DNA from 2 places in the Brevibacillus halotolerans genome. Region 2 is predicted to be linked to the other one. Evidence: a T-box and tRNA genes for the amino acid it is inferred to sense, from the RefSeq annotation. Region 2 holds a T-box; the other holds one or more tRNA genes.

Region 1 (11,016 bases), on a different contig from region 2:
TTTAACCATGTTGCCTTCCATTACCATTGTAGATAGAGCATCAATGGAAGAAGAATCAGGGTTACCATTATAGTCGCAAGAAACTAGTGGCTCTTCAGAGTATCCCATGATACCTTTCAATGCGCCTTCGGAAGCTTCTTTAAGAGCTGCGTTTACTTCTTCAACTGTTGTAGAAGTTTTTGTTTCAACAACTAGGTCAACTACAGACACGTTTGGAGTTGGTACACGCATTGCAAAACCGTTTAGTTTACCTTTCAACTCAGGCAATACCAAAGATACGGCTTTCGCTGCACCAGTAGAAGTTGGGATAATGTTCTCAGCCGCTGCACGAGCACGACGAAGGTCTTTGTGTGGCAGATCAAGAATTTGTTGGTCATTTGTGTAAGAGTGAACAGTAGTCATCAGACCTTTAACGATTCCGAATTTGTCGTTCAATACTTTTGCAAATGGTGCCAAGCAGTTTGTTGTGCAAGAAGCGTTAGAGATTACAGTGTGAGCTGCTGGATCATATTGTTCGTGGTTAACACCCATAACGATTGTGATATCTTCGTTTGTAGCAGGTGCGGAGATAACTACTTTCTTAGCTCCACCCTCAAGGTGTTTCGCAGCATCTTCACGTTTTGTGAAACGACCAGTAGATTCAACTACGATTTCAACACCTAGCTCGCCCCAAGGCAATTTAGCAGGTTCACGCTCAGCTAGAACTTTTACTTCTTTGCCATTAACAATTAGGCTGTTTCCTTTTACTTCAACAGTAGCATTCAATTTGCCATGTACAGTGTCATATTTCAAAAGATGCGCTAATGTTACTGCATCTGTCAAGTCATTTACTGCAACAATTTCAACTGCTGGGTTGTTTAGAGCTGCACGGAATACGTTACGTCCAATTCGTCCAAAACCGTTAATTCCTACTTTTACCATGTAGATAACCTCCTAAGTTCCACTCTTAGAATAATTTTTTAGAGAATCTATATCGAACCAGTTCATAGCTTACTATGACCAGACGATTACAAAACCATGTTACGAATAAAAAGCCTTTGTTTTTAGTATGTCAAACTTTATCCAACCAATTCCATGTCTACAAATCTTTTTACCCTAGTCCTTTACTTGTCAAACGTGTGATCTGTTTATAACTCTCCACACTATTTGTTTGCAAGGCAGGCTTCACTAGAGCTGATACAAAATCAAATTCCAATGATTAGTGTATCCACACACAATTACAAAACATACCAAGGCTGCAACTGTTATTTTAGATTGTAGCAGAGGATTGACGATGCTCTTCCAAAATGGCTCGAGCCGCACCTTCATCGGTAATTAAAACAGTTTGGCATGCTTGTTTGGCAAAGGCCATGATTGCTTTTGCTTTGCTACTGCCTCCACCTAAGGATAAAACTACATCAGCTCGCTTCACGTCTTCTAGGGACAAGCCAATGGTCGGCATTTTATAGATAGTTTCTCCTGCCGCATTAAAGTAATATCCAAATGCTTCACCAACAGCCCCAAGCTCTCGTAGTACTTCAAGCTCTTCTTCTGTGTACTTACGTCGCATAGCCATGGCCATTCCATCACCAATTCCATGTATAACCACCCTAGTTTTGTGAAGCAGTTGCATAACCTCGGCAATCTGTGCTTCTCCCAATAAGGATTGAACTACATCAGGGCTTAAACGATCAGGCACATGCAATAGATGATAGGTTCCACCTGACTTTGCAGCAAGAGAAGAAGCAATCGTATTAGCCTGCATTTCTACCTTTTCCCCAAGTCCACCACGCGCTGGCACAAATTGTACATCACGAAAATGCGAGGAAGGAGTAACATGCTCAGCTACCGATACAATCGTGGACCCACCTGTAACAGCAACCACGTCACCTTCTTGAACTACTTGTTTTAATATCCGGGCTCCTACTCGTCCCAATTCCTTTTTACCCCATTCCGATACGTCGACGTCACCAGCAACCACAATTACTTTAGGAATATGTAAGATGTGTTGTAATTGTAGAGCAAGGTCGTTAAAGCCGAACAGTTCATCTGCCATAGAATCCATCTCTTTTAAAAGCTGGATTCCCTCTTCCGTACAGCTCATACCAATCGGGCTGACGTGAATTAAGCCCATATCTTTGAGGAGCTCTACTTCTGACCTGAGGATGCGCTCAGTCGTTTGTAAATTCTGTGCTAACGCCCTGCGACCGACAGGCTGCAAATGACGAATCGACTGCATAAGATCGTATCGTTTACGCAATACTTGTACGAGGTCGGGAACAAGCTTGTTTTGGATATTTAATAAAGTACGCATTCCACACTCATCCTTTTCCAGTCTCAACGGGACTCCAAACGTCCCACATCATACAAATTATGTCCCGCAGCTTTCAAAAAAATAAGCAGAATGCTTACTCTTAATGTAGCATACACTCTGCTAGCTGACAAGAAGCCAAAAGAGAAATCTTAATTTATTCACATTTACCCATTTTTTCTTGCAAATATAGGCGTAATTCCTCCTCGGTAACAACCGAGTCTACAGATACAAAAGCTTCTAGCCCGTTAATTTCAACTACGGGAATCGTAAACATGTACTTTTCCTCTAATCGCATATCTAAAGTGATGTCGACAACTTTATACGTGATCGGAAATTCCTCAGCTAATCGTCTGATATGCTCCTCAACATCATCACACAAGTGACAGCCGGGCCTACCATATAAAATCATTTCAATATGATCTGATTGTAATCCTTTGCTTTCTTCGCTAGCCATGGTAACGGGTTGGCTCCTTTATCTTCTCTTATTTTACATTCTTTTTATCATTACAAAAAGCGTTTTCGTTTAGCAGACGATGAGATCAGCATTTCCTCTCGATACTTAGCCACGGTACGCCGGGAGATTTCAATCCCTTCTTTCTCCAGCAATTCCGCTAGCTTTTGATCCGAATATGGTTTATTCCGATCTTCTTTGTCAATGAAAGCTTTAATTCGTTTCTTCACGCTTTCTGAAGATGCCGCTTCTCCACTTGCTGTGGACAGGGCCGAAGTAAAGAAGTACTTTAATTCGAAAACACCGCGGGGAGTTTGTACATATTTATTACTGGTAGCTCGACTGATTGTAGATTCATGCAATTGAACTCGCTCTGCAATATCTTTTTGCGTCATCGGTTTTAAATAATGAATCCCTTTCTCAAAAAAGTCATTCTGCAAGTCAACAATCGCCTGTGTTACACGCAACAGGGTCATTCTTCTTTGCTCTAGACTTTTTGCAAGCCACACCGCTGCATTTAGTTTTTCATGAACAAATTGCCGAGCCTCATCCTTCTCGGTTTTCTCTTTTAGCATTCGTTCATAAAAGGGATTGATAGACAATCGCGGTAACGAAGAATCGTTGACAATGACAATATACTCTCCCATTACCTTTTCAACTGTAACATCAGGCACAATGTAGCGTATATCTGCGCTGCTATAAGCCACTCCAGGTCTCGGATTCAGCGTACGAACCAAATCAGCAATCCGTTGTACATCCCCTACGCTTATATGAAGCTGTTCAGCAATTTTTCCAAAACGATTATTTGCCAGATCAACTAGATGATGCTTAATGACTTCTACGATATGTTCGTCATCCTGTCCCTCATGCTCTAGTTGTAACAGCAAGCATTCTTCTAGCGAACGCGCAGCTACACCAGCCGGGTCTAAATGCTGAATCACTCGAAGAACATCCTCTACCTCCTCCAAATCAACTCCTAACCGCTCCTTAATGTCAGTGACAGGCACTTCTAGATAACCTCGCTCATCGAGATTTCCTATAATATATTGGGCAATCTGACGTTGTACTGGCGTCAATCTTTTTACATAACCGAGTTGTTCTTCTAAATGCGAAAATAAGGTGGTTCGTGTATCACTCACATAATCTAGAGGATTGTAGGCGCTTTCATCTCTGTTGACTGAAAAATCATTATGCCCCGGATTATTCAATAATTCCTTCCAATCAAAATCCAAGCTCTTTTCCCGTTTATCTACAGGCAACGGTTCTTGGGCAATAGCAATTTCCTGAAGATCAATCACTGGATTTTCGATCGCTTGTTCCTGCAAATAATTCATCAGATCAATGGCCGAAAACTGCAATATCGTAATAGCTTGACGCAATTCAGGCGTCATCACTAACTTTAACGTCTGTTCTTGATACAAACCTAAGCTCATATTCATATTGCATTCCTCCTCCCGTCAGAAACCATCAAGCTGTCGATAGCTCCAACAACTTCTTTCCACCCTTCCTTACTCTCTTCCTCTATTATAGCGTTCATGCAATTTTCCTGCCAAGACGTATCTTGTATTGGCACACTTATCATACAGTATATCAAGATTGGCTCGGCAAAGACTCTTTTTTGTTGCTCTTTTTAATCATACAGTAAAAAAGTTGTCCTATGCTCCATTTTCGTATATAATAAACTTTGTTGTCTGAAACATATGCGCCCGTAGCTCAGTGGATAGAGCAGCGGTCTCCGGAACCGCGTGCGTAGGTTCGATTCCTATCGGGCGTACCATATTAGGTAAACCTCGAAGCCTCCGTTTATTACGGAGGTTTTTATGTGTGTAAAAATGAAGCTGCATCTAATTTTAGCTGATTCTTCAAAAATGATATCCATTACATAATTCCTTTGCTATAATATTATCAGATTATTCCAAAAGTTGGTGATATTTATGCGGAAGGTACTATTTTGTGTAGGGTGGTTAACAATGTCATGGATGTTTCTTTATGTAGTAATGCTTCTGCGATAAACACTAACCTTGTCCAAGCAACAAATGCCTTTAGATGACTAGGTATTTCTGAAAGCGCAATCATCTTGTAACTAATTACTACTAAGCAAGTGGTTCTTTCTACTCAGTTTTGCTTTCGTTATCAGCTTTCTTTGGCCTCTGTAGTGCTTGAGAATGAGATGACACTCCAGTAATCCTATGATGAAATGAAATATCTCACATGATACGAGGTTTTACAGGGCGAAATACTAAATTTCTACCTATTATTTATGATCGTTAGATACAATTTCCTATTACCCACGACTTTTGCAGATTTTGTCATCATTTGTCATACTGTGATTAACAAAAATAAAGATAAGTGGGGCTTATTTACGTATGGGTAAGTTAAATGTAAAATCGTTAGCAATTGGCATTGGAATCGGGGCTCTATTATCCTCCTCTATCGCCTATGCCGCTTCAGAAATGGCTGTCAAACCAGATATGGAAAAGCCGATTACTTTTTACTTCGATGGTGTACCTAAATCACCACCTGTTCAAACACAAGGATTTCTATACAAAAATACAGCATATGTCCCTGTTCGTTTTGCAGCAGAAAACCTTGGAAAACCGATCGTATACGATGGGAAATCGCTCTCTGTCTACATCGGTAAACTCCCGACAAGCAAAACCTATTCTAAGTATCAAGCTGTAGAATTGGTACGCCAGAAATATGGGAAAGAGGTACCGGAGAATTTCACGATTGCCTATGATCACGATGATGAACGCGGAAATTATGTTATCCAGATTTATCAAGAAGTGGTAAATAATTTCCAGAGCGGAGATCGTTATATTAACACCTACGGCTGGTATATCGTAAACCCTAATACCGGTGATATTAAGTCTTTGTTTTAACGTAATAGCAATTATTATGTGATCTTTTCTATCTAACAAAATTTCTTGTCTTATAAAAGGAAAACACACCTGCATGCGGTGTGTTTTTTCTTTTACTCATCTATATCGTCTATTTTGTTTTTGTAAGAATATCCTTTATTTATGGCCCAAATCGAACATCCAACTATGATACCGACAATGACAACAACTGCAATAATCATGGAACTCAATTTCCATCACCCCCGTTTGTTTGGTGTACAGTCCCCCTTACATTGTACAGAACATTCAAAAACAAACCAAGGAGTAAAGCTTCCTCTGCACAATGCATAATTATTTACGTATAATAACCCGTCTGCCTCCGTATGATCTAGTGCTGTTGTTACATAATAACCATAAACAATTCCACGAACAAATGTTTTGTGCACAACCTGTTGATAACTTTGTGGATAAATACTAGGGAGGCCTATCAATATGGAAGAACAATTATTTCTCATTTATCAGGAATCAAATGAAGATGAATGCCTTCTAACAATTCAGCCCTATTTAACTTCAGAGGAATTAGCGGAGGCAATTAGTCGCTTAGAACATCGAGACATTACAGACTACACCATTATTAAAGGAAAAAAAATGAAGGCAAAAATGAGGGTCATGATTGACCTAACAGAAGATACTGGAAAAGATTTGAAGGAAGAAGACCCCCATAAGTCGAATGAAGAAAAGGATTTAGAGTAACGAAATTTTTAAGATGAAACTTACGTACTAGTACTAGAAAGGAGGACCGAATGTGGAAGAGCAATCACGCGAAGATCTTTATGCGCTAAATCGAAAAGCCCTAGAATATATCCTGAAATTTTTAAAAGGGGATGCTGATTCTTTTCCTCTACTTGTTGAGCTTTTTGATCAGCGCGTGCAGCGCATCGTCCTCAAAATGGTCTATTCCTATCATGATTCTCAGGACGTATGCAATGATATTTGGCTAAAAGTAGCCCAAAACCTAAATAAATTTGATCAATCCTACCCTTTCCATTCTTGGCTATACCGCTTATCCTCAAATACCTGCATCGATTTCCTTAGAAAAAAGAAGGAAATTACCATGAAGGACGACCAATTGTATCACCAAGTAAATAAACAACAAAAATCCGTTGAAACACCGGAAACCTTATTTATGAAAAAGGAGTTTTACTCCCATATTCAAGAACTGTTATATCACTTGGAGGAAGTAGATCGATTAATTGTTACTCTTCGTTTTGTGGATGAGCTAAGCTATGAAGAAATTGGCGCCATTGTAGGAATGAGCAAAAATACGGTTGGTACCCGTCTATTCCGTTCCCGGAAATTTTTAAAAGAGTTGCTGAGCCATAAATCAATAGAAAGGAGTGTATACAATGCAACATCCGGATGAGTTTACTTTCATGATGTATGCAGACGGTGAATTAATCCAAGAGGAACATCAACAAGTGGCCAGCCATTTGCAAAGCTGCTCCGAGTGTCAAAAACTATACGCTACTTTTCTTGAAGAGCAGGCAGAGCTTGTAAAAGCCATTCATTTAACAACACCAACGCTTCCACCTATCCACTTGGAAAAAAACGTTTGCGATCAAATTAATCAAATTGCAACCTTTAATCAAAACCGTCACCACCTATTTGTTCATCGTCTACGCTTTGTTTTTGGAGCATCCCTTGGTTTCTTTCTTGTCATGCTCTTAGCTGGAATCAACTGGCTAAATGACTGGAATAGTGCAATTAATTCTTTATTTCAGTGGCAATCGATCTGGAGCTCTATGTTCTGGTTAAAAGAAAAAGCAACAATGATTTTACTGATGTTTAAGAATTTTTACCTCATTGGCTTTATCTCTTCTATTTTGTTTGTTCTAGCCATCCTATTATATTCTATTCGCCTGTCCAGCAAAATGAACGCGAATAACTGGAGAACTAGATAATGAGTAAGAGAATATTCTACCTCTCTTTCTTGCTTGTTTTTTGTTTTATCTTGGCTAGTTCTGCTTATGCTATCAATCTCCATAATGGAGAGCTATATCAAGTAAAGTCTAATGAGATACATCACGGGGATGTTATAACAAACGCCAGTAAAGTAGTGATTGATGGAACAATAGATGGGGACTTATATGCTTTTGCAGAAACGATCGATATAAAAGGGACTGTCACAGGAGATGTAATCTCATTTGCTTATCTTACAAACGTATCAGGGACAGTAGGCGGTAACATACGCTCCTATTCTCAAGCACTCACTGTCTCAGGTACTGTCCAGAAGAACATATCGGCAGGTGCTGATGAGCTTCGTGTCAATCAATCTGGGAACGTGAACGGCAGTATTTTAGGTTTTGTCAATGAAATGAACATAGAAGGACGTGTTGGGAAAGAGACAAATGGGTTCTACACTCAAGCCACGATTTCAGGTTTATTAGGGGAAGGTACATCCCTATTCCAAGTAGAATCTCTTCATCTTAAGCCTACAGCTACAATTCAAGGTGATCTTATTTATACATCATTTGAGCCTGCTCAAATTGATGCTGGAGCTAATATCAAGGGACAGCATAAGCATACTATTATTGAACCTAGACCTTCCTACGGCTCCTTTATGTTAATGATGTCTGTCTCTTCATGCTTAAGTACATTGATTTTTTGGCTACTTATCCGTTATTTCTTTGCTGGTTCTCTATACAATGTGAGCCAACACTTGCACACTCGCCATCCTTTTAAACAATTTGGGGTCGGCTTGTTTATTTTTATCATGGCTCCATTGCTTAGTATTGTGATGTTACTTACTGTTGTTGGTATTCCTGTAGGTTTCATTATTGCAATCGCCTACACCCTGCTCCTTATTTTAGGGAAAGTGTATGTTGGCACTTGGTTGGGACAAAGGTTAATAAGTTTTTTTCAGTGGAAAATCTCACCTTTATTTGCTGAATTTATTGGTGTATTCCTATTAGTACTTATCATCCAAATCCCTTTATTAGGATTTTTACTCGGAATGTTGGTCAATATATATTTCTTCGGCGCGATTACAAGCTGTGTACGTGCCAGTAACAAAAGAACCGCTCTGTAATTTTTTAGACAAGGTTTAAAATATACATTTTTTGGGTTAAATAATGGAGTAGAGTTCTGATTTTGTTTGACCTTTATTGACCAATTGTGTATGATTATTGTAAGAAAAGGGAGGAGGAACGTGAATGAATATGAATCTAATTCCAACTGTAATTGAACAAACAAATCGTGGAGAACGCGCTTACGATATCTATTCCCGTTTATTAAAAGATCGTATTATCTTTTTGGGAACACCTATTAATGATCAGGTAGCTAATAGTATTGTAGCTCAGCTCTTATTCCTACAGGCAGAAGATCCTGACAAAGACATCAGCATCTACATAAACAGCCCTGGTGGATCAATTACAGCCGGTATGGCTATCTATGACACGATGCAATATATTAAACCAGATGTATCAACGATCTGTGTTGGATTAGCTGCATCTATGGGATCGTTCCTGCTTTGTGCCGGAGCAAAAGGAAAGCGCTATGCTTTGCCTAATAGCGAAATCATGATTCACCAACCTCTAGGTGGCGCTCAAGGTCAAGCGAGTGACATTGAAATTGCCGCAAAACGTATCATTAAAATGCGTGAACATCTAAACGGCATCTATGCTGAACGTACGGGTCAACCATACGAACGGATTGCTAAAGATACAGATCGCGACAACTTCCTGTCCGCTCAAGCTGCAAAGGAATACGGCTTGATCGACGAGGTTATCACTAGAAAATAAGGTAAGATACACATAAAGAGGGCGACCCTAGGTTGCCCTCTTTTACATATTCGTTACCATTTATCAATAGGGAATAAAGAAATTACAGTTCGTTGCCGCGTAATTCTTTATTTGTTGTATACTCTCCATCCATGGAATCAACGGTAGTCTCTTCAATCAAGCCGTTATATGCAGCCACCGTACCGCCTCCCAGCCCTTCATTGACCATACGATCTATATCCATAAAGTTCTTATCTCTACCTTCTAGACAGCAATCTGGCAATCCCTTAGCTTTATTGGACATACGCTTCCCTCCTGGCTCAGATATTCCTAATTAGGATTTCACCATAAGCAGCAGGACATACAAGCAAAAACCAGCAATATCTGCTGGTTTAGCGTTTACATTTTATTCGTCTTTATTAATGAGACCAGCCAGTGTATCGACCGCCATTTGGGCATCATCCCCACTAGCCAAGATGGTAATCTCTGTTCCCGAGCTGATCGCCAAACTCATAATTCCCATAATGCTTTTGGCATTCACCTTTTTATTGTCTTTTTCTACGTAAATTTCAGAACGGTATCGATTTGCTTCTTGAACAAAGAATGCCGCTGGGCGGGCTTGTAACCCTGTTTTAAGTTTAACCATAACCCGTTGCTGTACCATCTTGGACCTCCCCGCTTGGAATTTTCCTTTATTTCTATTATAACATGTCCCTACGTAGAAAGACTCAGTTTTTCTCGCAGGTTATCTGCAATCTCATTTATTTTACGCAAGCGATGGTTAATTCCAGACTTACTCACGACTCCACTCGGAATCATCTCGCCTAATTCCTTCAAATTAATGTCAGGGTTTTGTAAGCGAAGCTCTGCTACCTCTCGTAAGCGAATAGGTAAATTCTCAAGACCGATTTCTTTTTCGATCAGTTGAATATTCTCCATTTGTTTCGTAGCGGCATTTACCGTCTTGTTGATATTGGCAATCTCACAGTTATGCAAACGATTAACTGAATTCCGCATGTCCTTCACAATACGCACGTCTTCAAAATACAGCAAGGCCTGATGTGCACCAATTACACTTAAAAAGTCGGTTATTTTTTCGCCTTCCTTTATGTACATAACAAAACCTTTTTTGCGTTCAATACATTTGGCATTCAATTCATAGCGATTCGCTAAAACAGTCAACGCTTCACAAAAATCCTGGTACGCCGAAAAAATTTCTAAATGGTAGCTAGAAGCCTCTGGATGGTTTACAGAACCCCCTGCAAGGAATGCACCTCGAAGAAATGCGCGCACGCAACATTCATTCGCCACGAGATCAGGTGAAATGCCAGGATAAAACGTTAAATTCTTATCCATAATCCGTAAATCTTCTAGGATCTCATAAGCCCGAAGTGGTATTCGCACAATATACACGTTGTTTTTTTTCAGACGCATTTTTTTACGTACTAATAATTCGGCATGAATCTGAAAAATTTGCTTAACCAACGTATAAATTCTTCGTGCAATCGCCGCATTCTCTGTAGAGATATCCAATATAAATTTTCCTGTTCCTAATTGAATGGTTCCATTCATGCGAATCAGTGCAGCAAGTTCTGCTCGATTACAGCAAGTCGAAGCTTCAATCATTGTTAACTCTTTTTTCGTGTGTGCGGC
Region 2 (11,016 bases):
AGACGATAGAGAAGCTACGCCCGCTACCTTTGCATGATGTTTTGGGTAGCTATCAGGTGATGGATAGTAATGAAAGTACCATGAAGGCTAAAGGCGCTTATTTTTCCACAATGACTGGTAATTATGAAGTGGAATATGAAATGGTTAAAAGCGACCAGAGTAGCAATCCGTACGGCTGGATTATTACGAAAATTACTCATATCCAAAAATAAAGAAACGACCGTATCCTTGTTAGAAGAGGGTACGATCGTTTTTTTGTTTTTACCTGGTAAGTGGATTTTCTTCCAGCTTTCGATACATTTTTCCTTTATCCACATAAGACTGACGAACACGGCGTAAATCCTTAAAATCGTCTTCGTTTAATTCGCGCTTTACCTTAGCGGGAGAGCCTACGACCAATGTCCGAGGGGGGACTTTCATGCCGGGTGGAACCAAAGCACCCGCTGCAACCATAGCCTCTTCCCCGATCTCGGCGCCATCTAGCACAATAGAACCCATACCGATCAAAGCACCTTGGCGTACGGTGCAGCTATGTAACACGGCGTTATGGCCAATTGTGACATCATCCTCAATAAGGAGTGGACAAAGAGGACTTTGGTGGAGAGTGCTATTATCTTGAACACTGACTCGTTTCCCAATAATAGTAGGAGAGACATCGCCTCGTATGACCGAATTGTACCAGATCGATGTCTCTTCCCCGATAATAACGTCACCCGTGACAACAGCACCTTTGGCGATAAACACGCTAGGATGAATCTGTGGCTCTTTACCTTCAAAAGGGAGTAGTAGCATGAAAAATAAGCCTCCTGTTCGATGATGGATATTTTATTCTTGAGTGAAATGTAGAGTTGCAATACTCTTTTTATAATTCTAACACACAACGATCCACCAAGCTTTGCTAAGGCATTTCTGTGAGTAATCGCTTTGTCTTTAGTCTTTTATAGCAATCGTCTCAGCTCTTTCTTCATAGATAACAGGATAAGGAGCGTTTTGATAAAGTTCATCAAACCTTTCTTTGGTCAGAGCATAAAATAAATGATCTTCCCATTTACCGTTGATTTTAAGATAATTGGCACCGAACCCCTCTTTGACGAATCCTGCTTTTTCCAAAACCCGTTGAGACGCTCGATTATGTGGCATGATATTGGCTTGCAAACGATGCAAAAGAAGTCTATTGAAGGAAAACGACATCATGAGATGGAGAGCTTCAGTCATATAGCCTTGGCTTTGACAGGAATGGTCTAGATCATAACCGATAAAAGCATTTTGAAAAGGACCGCGAAATACTTGGGATAGTGTTATTTTTCCAACAAGGCGTTCATTAGCTTGCTCAAAGATACCAAAAGAATATCGTTGATCCTGTTCAACCTCTGTCCATTGAGTTGTTTGGATTATGGCATTTTCGAGTGTGAAATAACTCTCGTCACGCAAAGGGACATACGGCGCATGAAATGGTTGATTTGCAAGTAAATAAGTAAGAAAAAATTCTGCATGTGCAGGGGTTAGTAATTGTAAAAAAATCAGCCTACCCTTTATTCGCAGGTTAAATACATTCATTTTCAGACCTCCTAAAAATAAAGTAAATAAGAATAAACATGATATTTTACATCTTTTAGTAGCGTTTCCAGAATGTCAAGGTTGAATTGTACCCCTATATATGATAGATTAATCCTTAGTAAGGCAAGGATTGTGGGTAGTCGCTGTTGTCACCAGCTTGTCTGGGAGACGATAGAGGAAAGTCCAGGCTCGCCCGGGCTGCGATGCCCGGAGTGTTCGTACCTAGTGCAAACTAGGGCAGTGAGGTTCGCCTCATTGACGGCGCAGAAAGGGTTCTCCCTGAGACCCAAGTACGCTGAAAGTGCCACAGAAACGTAGCTTCTCTGGCGACAGAGAAGATGGAACGAGGTAAACCCTGCGAGCGAGAAACCCAAATTAGGTAGGGGAACCGTCTGGACGGAATTGAACGAAAAGGACGGATGGCAAAAGAAATTTTGCCATAGATAGATGACTACAGCTCTTCGTGCGAGGGGAAGGTCCGTTTGCAGCACGAGAGATACAGAACCTGGCTTATAGCATTCCTTGCTTATTCAATATTTTTTAAGTATAAATGTAAATGAAATGATAAAGCAACAAACAAATATGATCGTATATAAAGGAAAAACCGGTGCAGTAACGCGCCGGTTTTTTTGTTTCTTTACATGATGCGTACTTTGTATGTTTTCATCCAGAAGTCTACTTGTGCTAAAAAAGCAAACATCTGAGGAGTGCTCATTAATTGACCAAAAAAAGGAATTTCAATCGCAGATGCATCTGTTTGTAGGAGAGTACGGAGGTAAGGAACATCTAATAGAGTATGAAGGGGAGATCTGTTATCATCTAAAACATCGTTAAGCCACTGCCTTGTTGCTAGGGAATATGTGGGATTATGTGTTTTGGGATAAGGACTTTTTTTACGATATAACACATCAGAGGGCAAGATTCCTTCCAAAGCTTTGCGCAAAATGCCTTTTTCCCTGGAATCGTACATTTTCATCTCCCAAGGTACATTCCACATGTATTCTACAAGTCGATGATCGCAAAAGGGTACACGGGCTTCTAGGCTAGCCATCATACTCATGCGATCCTTTCGATCCAGTAACGTATTCATAAACCAGACATGATTTAAGTAAAACATCTCGCGCCGTTTTTCATCTATACGAAACTCCCCCTCCAAGCGGGGAACCTCTGCTAGTGTATCACGAAAACGTCCTTTTACATACGAATCTGGTTGTAACCAAGCCTTCATTTCATTCGAGAGCCATTTGTATCGCTGCTCACTTTTTCGCGCCCACGGAAAAGTATCTGCATAAAGAGCTTCTTCTTGATGAAACCAAGGATAGCCCCCAAATATTTCGTCAGCGCATTCACCTGAAAGTACGACTGTTGTTTCCTTTTTCATTTCCGCGCAAAAAAGATACAGCGAAGCGTCAATATCTGCCATACCAGGCAAGTCGCGAGCATAAACAGCGGTTTGGAGGGCTTGCACCAACTCGGGGGTATCAAACTCAATATAATGGTGCTGGGTTCCTATATGATCGCTAACCCGTTTAATCCATTGAGAATCTGAATCAGGTTGATAGGCATGGGCAGTGAAAAAGTGGTCATTATCTTTATAATCAATGGAGTAGGTGTGAATCGTTCCTTCTCCTTGATGTTGATAATATCTTGCCGCAATAGCGGTGATGGCGCTGGAATCAAGGCCTCCTGAAAGCAGCATCGAGACAGGAACATCAGCAACGAGTTGACGTTCGATTGCATTTATGACTAAATCACGAATGGTATCGACGGTTGTCTCAAAATTGTCGAGATGCTCACGACTTTTCAAGCACCAATACGATTCTGTAGTAAAGCCATTTTGAGAGTATATCCCATAGTAGCCAGGGCGTAACTCATGCATTCCTTTGAATACACCGTGTCCAGGCGTGCGAGCGGGTGAAATAAGTAGTACCTCGGCTAAGCCTTCCCGATCAACAATAGGCTCAACTTCGGGGTGGGCAAGAATAGCTTTTATTTCTGAACCGAATAGAAACTGCCCATCTTTTTCTAGATAAAAGAACGGCTTCACACCCATTCGATCACGTGCGACAAATAAGAGCTGCTCTTTGTCATTCCAGATAGCAAATGCAAAAATACCGTTCAGTCGCTCCAGGCATTTTTCTCCCCATTCTACATAAGCCGTGAGTAATACCTCCGTATCTGAGTGGGAAGAGAAGCGGTGACCACGGTCTAGCAATTCCTTGCGTAAATCTTCTGTATTGTACAATTCGCCGTTATACACAAGTGTGTAGCTTATATCCCCATATCTTTTGGTCATGGGCTGAGTTCCGCCTTCAGGATCTACAACAATAAGACGACGATGTCCAAATACAACCCGATCATGAAAAAAATACCCCATACTATCTGGACCTCTGTGTTGAAGTGTCTTAGTCATTGCTTCTATAGTCTCTTGTTCATCTTTTACATTCCGCATAAAACTAGCCCAGCCTGCAATTCCACACATGATTTCTCACCCTTTCTCATCTGTGCTTTTTCATGTAAACGTTACTAAGCAAAACCGGTCATCTAGGCTCATCGTATGCAAAGCAGGCTAACATGGTACCCTGTCTCTTTTTTTAAAACAAACAATAAAAAAGTTCTTTTTCCTTTACAATGGCTGATCTTTGATGCGAATATGAAATATACATACATTTTTATCCTTATTTTGGAGGTGCGGTTTGTGCGAGAGGTCATCTCGTGGTCAGAAACAGATGGATTTGTATCTTTTGTTCAAAATTGTCCAGATGCAGTCTTCATTTTTTCTTCAGACGGTACTGTTTTGTATGCCAATCAGTCCTGGTACCAATTGGCAGGTAATTGTTTTTCTGATGAATTCGAAGTAGCCATTGATGTATATCTACTTCGATGTAAACAAGGGATAGTGAGCATAGAGCCAAGTGTCATACAACCATTGTGTACCAATCATGATCCTTACATCATTCAAATTCCTCATAAGGAAGGGGGGATGATGGACGTTTCATTTACGCTTTTTCCGATGAAATGGTATAAAGGAAAAGCGGCTGTGGGGGCTCTTGTACGAGATGTAACAGAGCAAAAGCTAAGACAGAGGAAGCTGGAGGAAATGGAGAAGAGCCTCGATACTTTTATTACGTACACACGGGATGCGCTTTTTCTCATTTCACCCGATTTTCAAATATTGCGTATGAGCAATTCATTTCAGATCATGACTGGGTATTCTCCACAGGAGCTGTATGACAATCCTAGAATCTTACTTCCTGATGCTGTTGCGCTACAAGAACAGGAGCTGCATTTTGATTACGTTGTAAAAACAGGAAAACCTGTATTATTTCATACGAGACGACGTCATAAGAAGGGGCATCTACTTGAGATTTGTATGACTTATAAACCTATTTGCAAGAAAGATGCTGGCGTTATAGGTGTAATAGCGGTGATGCGCAATATTACTGAGCGTATTCAGGTTGAGACTGAATTACGAGATGCGAAAGAACTGTTGGAATCTTTCGTAAATAGCGCTTCTGATTGTATCGTGCTTATTGATTTAGATTGGAATATTTTAATGGTGAATCCTGCTTGTGAAAAAATGTATGGATACAGTTATGAAGAATTGCTTATGCATCAAGAAAATCTGCTAAAGCCAGTCATATTGCGAGGAATTATTGATAACACACAAAAGGCTATGAACGGAAAGATGGTTTTGGATGAGGAGAATTCATTTACTCATCGCAATGGACATCTTGTTCACACCCTATCCTCCTATATTCCGATTCGAAATACGGAAGGAAAGATTTTGGCGGTCGCTTTAATTACGAGGGATGTAACGGAACAGAGGAGGATTGCGCAGGCATTGGGTGACAGTGAGGCAAAATATAGATTGATTTCCGAAAATATGACGGATCTTATTGCTATTTTGGATCGGAGTGGACGCTATATTTATGTGTCTCCTTCGTTTAAGACCATTTTAGGATATACACCGGAAAGCTTATTGGGAATGGATTATCGTAAATGGGTACATACCGATGACAGAGAGTTTTTGAAACAGGGACGTAAACGATTAATCGCTGAAGGTAGCGTGATGCAAGTAGAGCTTCGCTATCGGTGTGCTTCAGGCGACTGGATGTATTTGGAGGCTAATGGTACGCCAGTCTTTAATGGGGAAAAAAATTTAGAGCACTTTGTTTTTGTAGCCAGAAATATTACCGATCGGAAACAAGCAGAGGCCTTATTGCGTAACTCAGATAAGCTATCCCTTATTGGAGAGATGGCGGCAGGAGTTGCTCATGAAATTCGCAATCCGCTAACTGCACTGCGAGGCTTTATTCAGTTATTACAAAATCAAACCAGTGAGCATGATTTTTATTTTGAAGTCATGATATCTGAATTAGATCGAATCAATTTTATTGTAAGCGAGTTATTAGTATTAGCGAAACCGCAAGTTCAGAATGTAAAGCAAAAAAATGTAGTCGATCTCGTTCGTAATGTAATGACGCTATTAGAGAGCCAAGCTTTGATGCATAATGTGATTTTTCAGCTTGAATGTAAAGAGAAGCCAATATTGATCACTTGTGAGGAAAATCAGATTAAACAAGTCTTTATAAATATCATGAAAAATGCAATGGAAGCAATGCCGAATGGTGGAATGATCTATATAACGGTAAAACAGAATGCTCAGATGGTGGATATATGTTTTCGCGATGAAGGATGCGGCATACCGGAAGATCGTGTTAGTAAACTTGGTGAGCCTTTTTATACTACAAAGGATAAAGGAACAGGGCTAGGCCTCATGGTTAGTAAAAAAATCATCAGGGACCATCAGGGCTCTATACTTATTGACAGTGTGATCAATCAAGGAACAACAGTGCATGTGAATGTACCTCTCTCAAGTCTGAAACAATAATAAATAATGTTGACAGCGTAGCAACGAGAAACAGGGAAGGGAGGCGACAAATTGCACATCGGTTGTCATGTAAGCGTACGTCAGGGATATACGGAAGCCGCCCGGATCGCGCAACGCTTGGGAGGGACTTGCTATCAGTATTTTCCTAAAAACCCGCGCAGTTTACAAATCAAATCATTCTCAAGACAGGATGCCCAACAATGTCGTGATTTTTGCAAGGAACACAGGATTATTTCGATTGCCCACACACCATATCCAACTAATTTGTGTACAGAGGGAAGAGAGGAACAAGCGGCAATGGTGGCTTCAGTACGCAATGATTTGGAGATTGCAGACGCGTGTGGCTCGATTGGCGTTGTTGTTCATTTCGGGCAATATAAAGGAAATCACCCTGATCCGTTATTTGGCTACCAATTGATGATTCGTTCATTAAATGAAATCTTAGAAGGCTGGACAGGTAATGCACTTATTTTACTTGAAAATAATGCTGGTCAGGGAAATAAGATGGGGATGACATTAGAAGAGCTTGTACAAGTACGTGCATTGATCAATAGACCCGAGCTTGTCGGATTTTGCTTCGATACCTGCCATGCCTTTGCAAGTGGATTATGGACAGGAGGGAATTGGGAAGAGGTGCAGAAGCGAGGCGAGGAATTAGGATATTTTACTAATTTGAAGGCTGTTCATCTCAATGATTCTCGCTATCCTACCGGCTCCCATCGTGATCGCCATGCTGATATTGGTTACGGAGAGATCGGTGCTGAAAGGATAGGCGAATTGATTAGAAGCAGGGTTGTTCGTGAGGTTCCCTTATTTTTGGAAACGCCAGCAGAACGACCGGGTGGGCATAAGTCAGAAATCGCTTTTGTCAAACAATTGTTTGCAAGTCCACAGTAGGATATGATTAGAGGGACCGTATTTCAGAACGGATTTTACGAGACAGAGGAGATATTATGACACGCACAATTAAAGTAACCATTCACAGCTTTGATAAAATCAAAGAAAATTTAGCTGACCTTAATGAACTAAAACTTTATGAAGAAGCAAATGGCAAGGTCTTAGAAGCAGAAATTGAATCAGATGGCTATGCAATTGTAGATATTACAGAAGAAGAATACATTGAATTAGCTCCAGATGAATATGAGCTAATGATTATGGAATGGAAAGTGGCTGGCAAAATCGACGAGCTGATTTTAGAAACAATGTCAGACCCTAATGATGATAAGGCAATGCTATATCGTGGTGTTGACCCTATTGGAACTGTAAAAATAGAGCCTGTTTCCCTACCGAAAAAGCTGGTTGAGCAATTAGCAAAGGCTTGGTTCTCGACACCAAAACCAGCTATTGAACCGAAAATAAACGAAAAAGAGTAAAAGGAACATAGATGAGAGGCATTTAGGTAAAGCAGGATTAAAAAGAGGAGGGGAAGCCCTCCTTTTTTGGATGAGTTGGATGAATTTTTGACCAAAAATAAAAAGGGCGCCCATTGTGTTAGGGGCCCTTATTTTTCTTACATTTCCTCAGGAGCTTCCAATCCCAATAGACGGAGTCCTTCTTTTAGTACAACAATAACTGCTGCAACCAATTGTAGGCGAGCTTGTTTTACTTGCTCATCCTCTGCGACAATGCGGACATGCGCGTAGAATTTGTTGAAGGTTTGAGCCAGATCAATTACGTATTTTCCAATCTGCGAAGGATCGAATTGATCGCGAGCCTTTTCCAGAATGCTTGGGAACTGCAAGAGAGTAGTAATGACTGCCCATGCTTCTGGGCCCTCTAAAGCATTGTCTACTACGGTTACAGCTTCTGGCTGGTACCCACCTTTTTTCAATAGAGAGCAAGCGCGGGCATGAGTGTATTGAACGTAAGGCCCTGTTTCGCCTTCAAAAGTAAGCATTTCTTCCCAGGAAAAGTTGACATCGTTTAAACGATAATTTTTCAAGTCATGGAAGATAACGGCACCTACACCAACTTGGCGAGCAACCTGTTCTTTATTTGCAAGAGAAGGATTTTTGTCTTGGATTACTTTTAATACATCTGCGATTGCTTGGGACAATACTTCTTCCAACAGAACGACTTTCCCTTTGCGAGTGGACATTTTTTTACCATCTTTTAACATCATGCCAAATGGAATGTGATGCATATTGTTAGCCCAGTCATAGCCCATTTTTAGCAAGACTTTAAATAGCTGTTGGAAATGCAGGCGTTGTTCTCCGCCAACCACATATAATGCTTTTCCAAAATCATATTGCTCATGGCGATACAAAGCAGCAGCTAGGTCGCGGGTTGCGTAAAGGGTAGCACCGTCACGTTTTTTTATTAAGCAAGGAGGCATGTCGTACTCATCCAGAGATACAACCATTGCGCCTTCGGATTCTGTTAACAATCCTTTTTCCTCTAATAAATCAACAACGCGATCCATTTGATTATTGTAGAATGCTTCTCCATTGAAGGAGTCAAAGGATACACCCATTAATTCATAGATCTTTTTAAATTCTTGTAAGGATTCGTCGCGGAACCATTGCCATAATTGCTGGGCTTCTTGATCGCCGTCCTCTAATTTCTTGAACCATTCACGGCCTTGATCTTCCAATGTTGGGTCGTTTTCTACTTCTTCATGGAAGTGTACATACAGCTTGAGCAATTCTTTAATAGGCTCAGCTTTTACTTTATCTTCATCGCCCCATTTTTTATAGGCAACAATCAGTTTACCAAATTGTGTACCCCAGTCCCCCAAGTGATTGATGCGAACTGGCTGATAGCCATGCTTTTCCATGATGTTTGCAAGTGCATTCCCGATAACGGTTGAGCGCAAATGCCCCATCGAGAAGGGTTTAGCAATGTTTGGAGAAGATAAGTCGATTGGTACCTTTTTACCAGCACCAGCAGTAGTCGCGCCATATGCAGACCCTTGCTCTAGAATCGTTTTAATACAAGCGGTTATAACGCTGGTTTGATCATAAAACAGATTGATATATGCATTTGTCACCTGTACATCCTGTAAGAAAGGCAGAGAAATCTTAGAAGCTAGCTCCGTTGCAATCATTGGTGGTGCTTTGCGTAGAGCTTTAGCTAATTGGAAGCAAGGGAAGGCTAAATCACCCATTTGTGGGTTAGGAGGAGTTTCGAGCATGCCAAGGACACGTTCGCAGGAAAAATCCTCTACGCCCATTTCAGTTAGAGCAGCAGAGATTTGTTCAGCTACTAGTTGTTTGTAATTCATGTTTATTTCATCCTTTCTTTTTAATCAACCTAAACTTTCAGGGAATATGTAATCATTCCGTGGAAAAGTGGGATACAACATAAATATAACCATAGGTATACAAGTACAGAGCGCTTTGATTAGACACAGCTTACGATGTTCAAAGCAACAACAGCAAAAAACCCCCCGTCTCTTTTGGATAGATATCAGTAAAAATCAATCCGTAAAGAGACGAGAGGTTATTTTATCATACTCCCGCGGTACCACTCTTCTTGTTCTTTTCAATTAGACCAATAAATGATCGTAATTGGAAAAAACCTGCTTGATAGCTGTAACGGGCAAACCCGGCAAGCTCTATACATTGTCAATAGACAAGATTCAAGCTGCGTCTCCGAGGTGCGCTTCATCATGGCCGTTCTATCAGGCTTCCACCAATCCTGACTCGCTAGTAGCACGAACCATCATTACTCTCCTCATCATCGAGTACATGGCTATATAGCGTCTAGTATACCCAACAAAAGACATTCTAGCAAGCAAGGTTTATCAGTGGCTCTTATTTTGCTGATCCCATTGTGCAAAATAAGATTTGGTAAGGGAATGATATGCTTCCCTACCAAATAAAAGACCCATGGCTTGACCGGTTGATAAAGGAAGATAGTATTCATAGGTTTCATGATTACCGCCTGTCATAAGATCATGGTGGTGAGTTTGGTCATGCAAATAGTGCTGTTCACTCTCATGGTGTTTTACGACAGTGTAGATTTCAAAGTCCGTCTCTTCTAGTACCTTTACTGGAATCAATGAGGCCTGAAACACAGATGTATGTAAATAGGCTAGATTGTTTTCGATGAAAATCCCTCCATCTATCTTCCTTTTTATCCTAGCAGAGGGCCATTATTTCTACAAGCGAAGGAAAGAATGGATAAGAGATGAAAGGGGCATGTGCCGGCCCCTTCCCCTCTCCTATATTGGTGAGTGTACAAACCTGAGTAATGTTTTTTGGTTTTCTTATGGAGGTATGAAACATTGTAGAATCATGTAGAGGTGGGCGCAGATAAAAAAGAGCGTAATCGAATTCAGGTTTGCCGGTGAAAGAGCTTCTTATATTTTAGCAGCAGCCGCAAGAAATGATGACCAGTAGGATGAACAGCACTAAAATGAAGCTGAAATTATCACCGAAGAAATTTCCGCAGTAAGATGTACTCATGAAAGAATTCCTCCTTAAAGGTTATATGTTTGAAGGTGTCGCTACACGGTTGCTAGTTATCGCAGCAGCTGCAGCTTATGATTACCAGCAGAATGAACAACACTAGAATGAAGCTAAAACTTCCGCCTCCCCAGTTACCGCAAAACGATGTACTCA

Evidence for each region. A T-box is a leader RNA that pairs with one kind of tRNA and senses whether it is charged. The one in region 2 lies ahead of argS (arginine--tRNA ligase), so its partner is inferred to be a tRNA-Arg.
Region 1: it has a tRNA-Arg gene. The T-box ahead of argS (arginine--tRNA ligase) is inferred to sense a tRNA for this amino acid. The anticodon was not compared.

The regions. Positions count from the first base shown of each region.
Region 1 is NZ_JAPTNK010000010.1:183,548-194,563, forward strand. Features, by position in the region: gene gap (type I glyceraldehyde-3-phosphate dehydrogenase) at 1-921, opposite strand, end outside; gene O0550_RS14420 (sugar-binding transcriptional regulator) at 1,250-2,293, opposite strand; gene O0550_RS14425 (glutaredoxin family protein) at 2,448-2,747, opposite strand; gene rpoN (RNA polymerase factor sigma-54) at 2,798-4,183, opposite strand; tRNA gene O0550_RS14435 (tRNA-Arg) at 4,447-4,521, shown strand; gene O0550_RS14440 (stalk domain-containing protein) at 5,111-5,626, shown strand; gene ytzI (YtzI protein) at 5,719-5,826, opposite strand; gene O0550_RS14450 (hypothetical protein) at 6,077-6,337, shown strand; gene O0550_RS14455 (RNA polymerase sigma factor) at 6,390-7,007, shown strand; gene O0550_RS14460 (anti-sigma factor family protein) at 6,991-7,545, shown strand; gene O0550_RS14465 (DUF8173 domain-containing protein) at 7,545-8,672, shown strand; gene clpP (ATP-dependent Clp endopeptidase proteolytic subunit ClpP) at 8,803-9,384, shown strand; gene O0550_RS14475 (hypothetical protein) at 9,467-9,667, opposite strand; gene O0550_RS14480 (HPr family phosphocarrier protein) at 9,770-10,027, opposite strand; gene whiA (DNA-binding protein WhiA) at 10,078-11,016, opposite strand, start outside.
Region 2 is NZ_JAPTNK010000013.1:47,244-58,259, forward strand. Features, by position in the region: gene O0550_RS16290 (S-layer homology domain-containing protein) at 1-212, shown strand, start outside; gene O0550_RS16295 (gamma carbonic anhydrase) at 262-792, opposite strand; gene O0550_RS16300 (GNAT family N-acetyltransferase) at 931-1,557, opposite strand; RNA gene rnpB (RNase P RNA component class B) at 1,686-2,075, shown strand; gene asnB (asparagine synthase (glutamine-hydrolyzing)) at 2,195-4,039, opposite strand; gene O0550_RS16315 (PAS domain S-box protein) at 4,256-6,451, shown strand; gene O0550_RS16320 (deoxyribonuclease IV) at 6,503-7,348, shown strand; gene O0550_RS16325 (hypothetical protein) at 7,405-7,824, shown strand; gene argS (arginine--tRNA ligase) at 7,962-9,674, opposite strand; T-box leader at 9,878-10,142, opposite strand; gene O0550_RS16335 (hypothetical protein) at 10,197-10,454, opposite strand; gene O0550_RS16340 (YjcZ family sporulation protein) at 10,762-10,860, opposite strand; gene O0550_RS24560 (YjcZ family sporulation protein) at 10,913-11,016, opposite strand, start outside.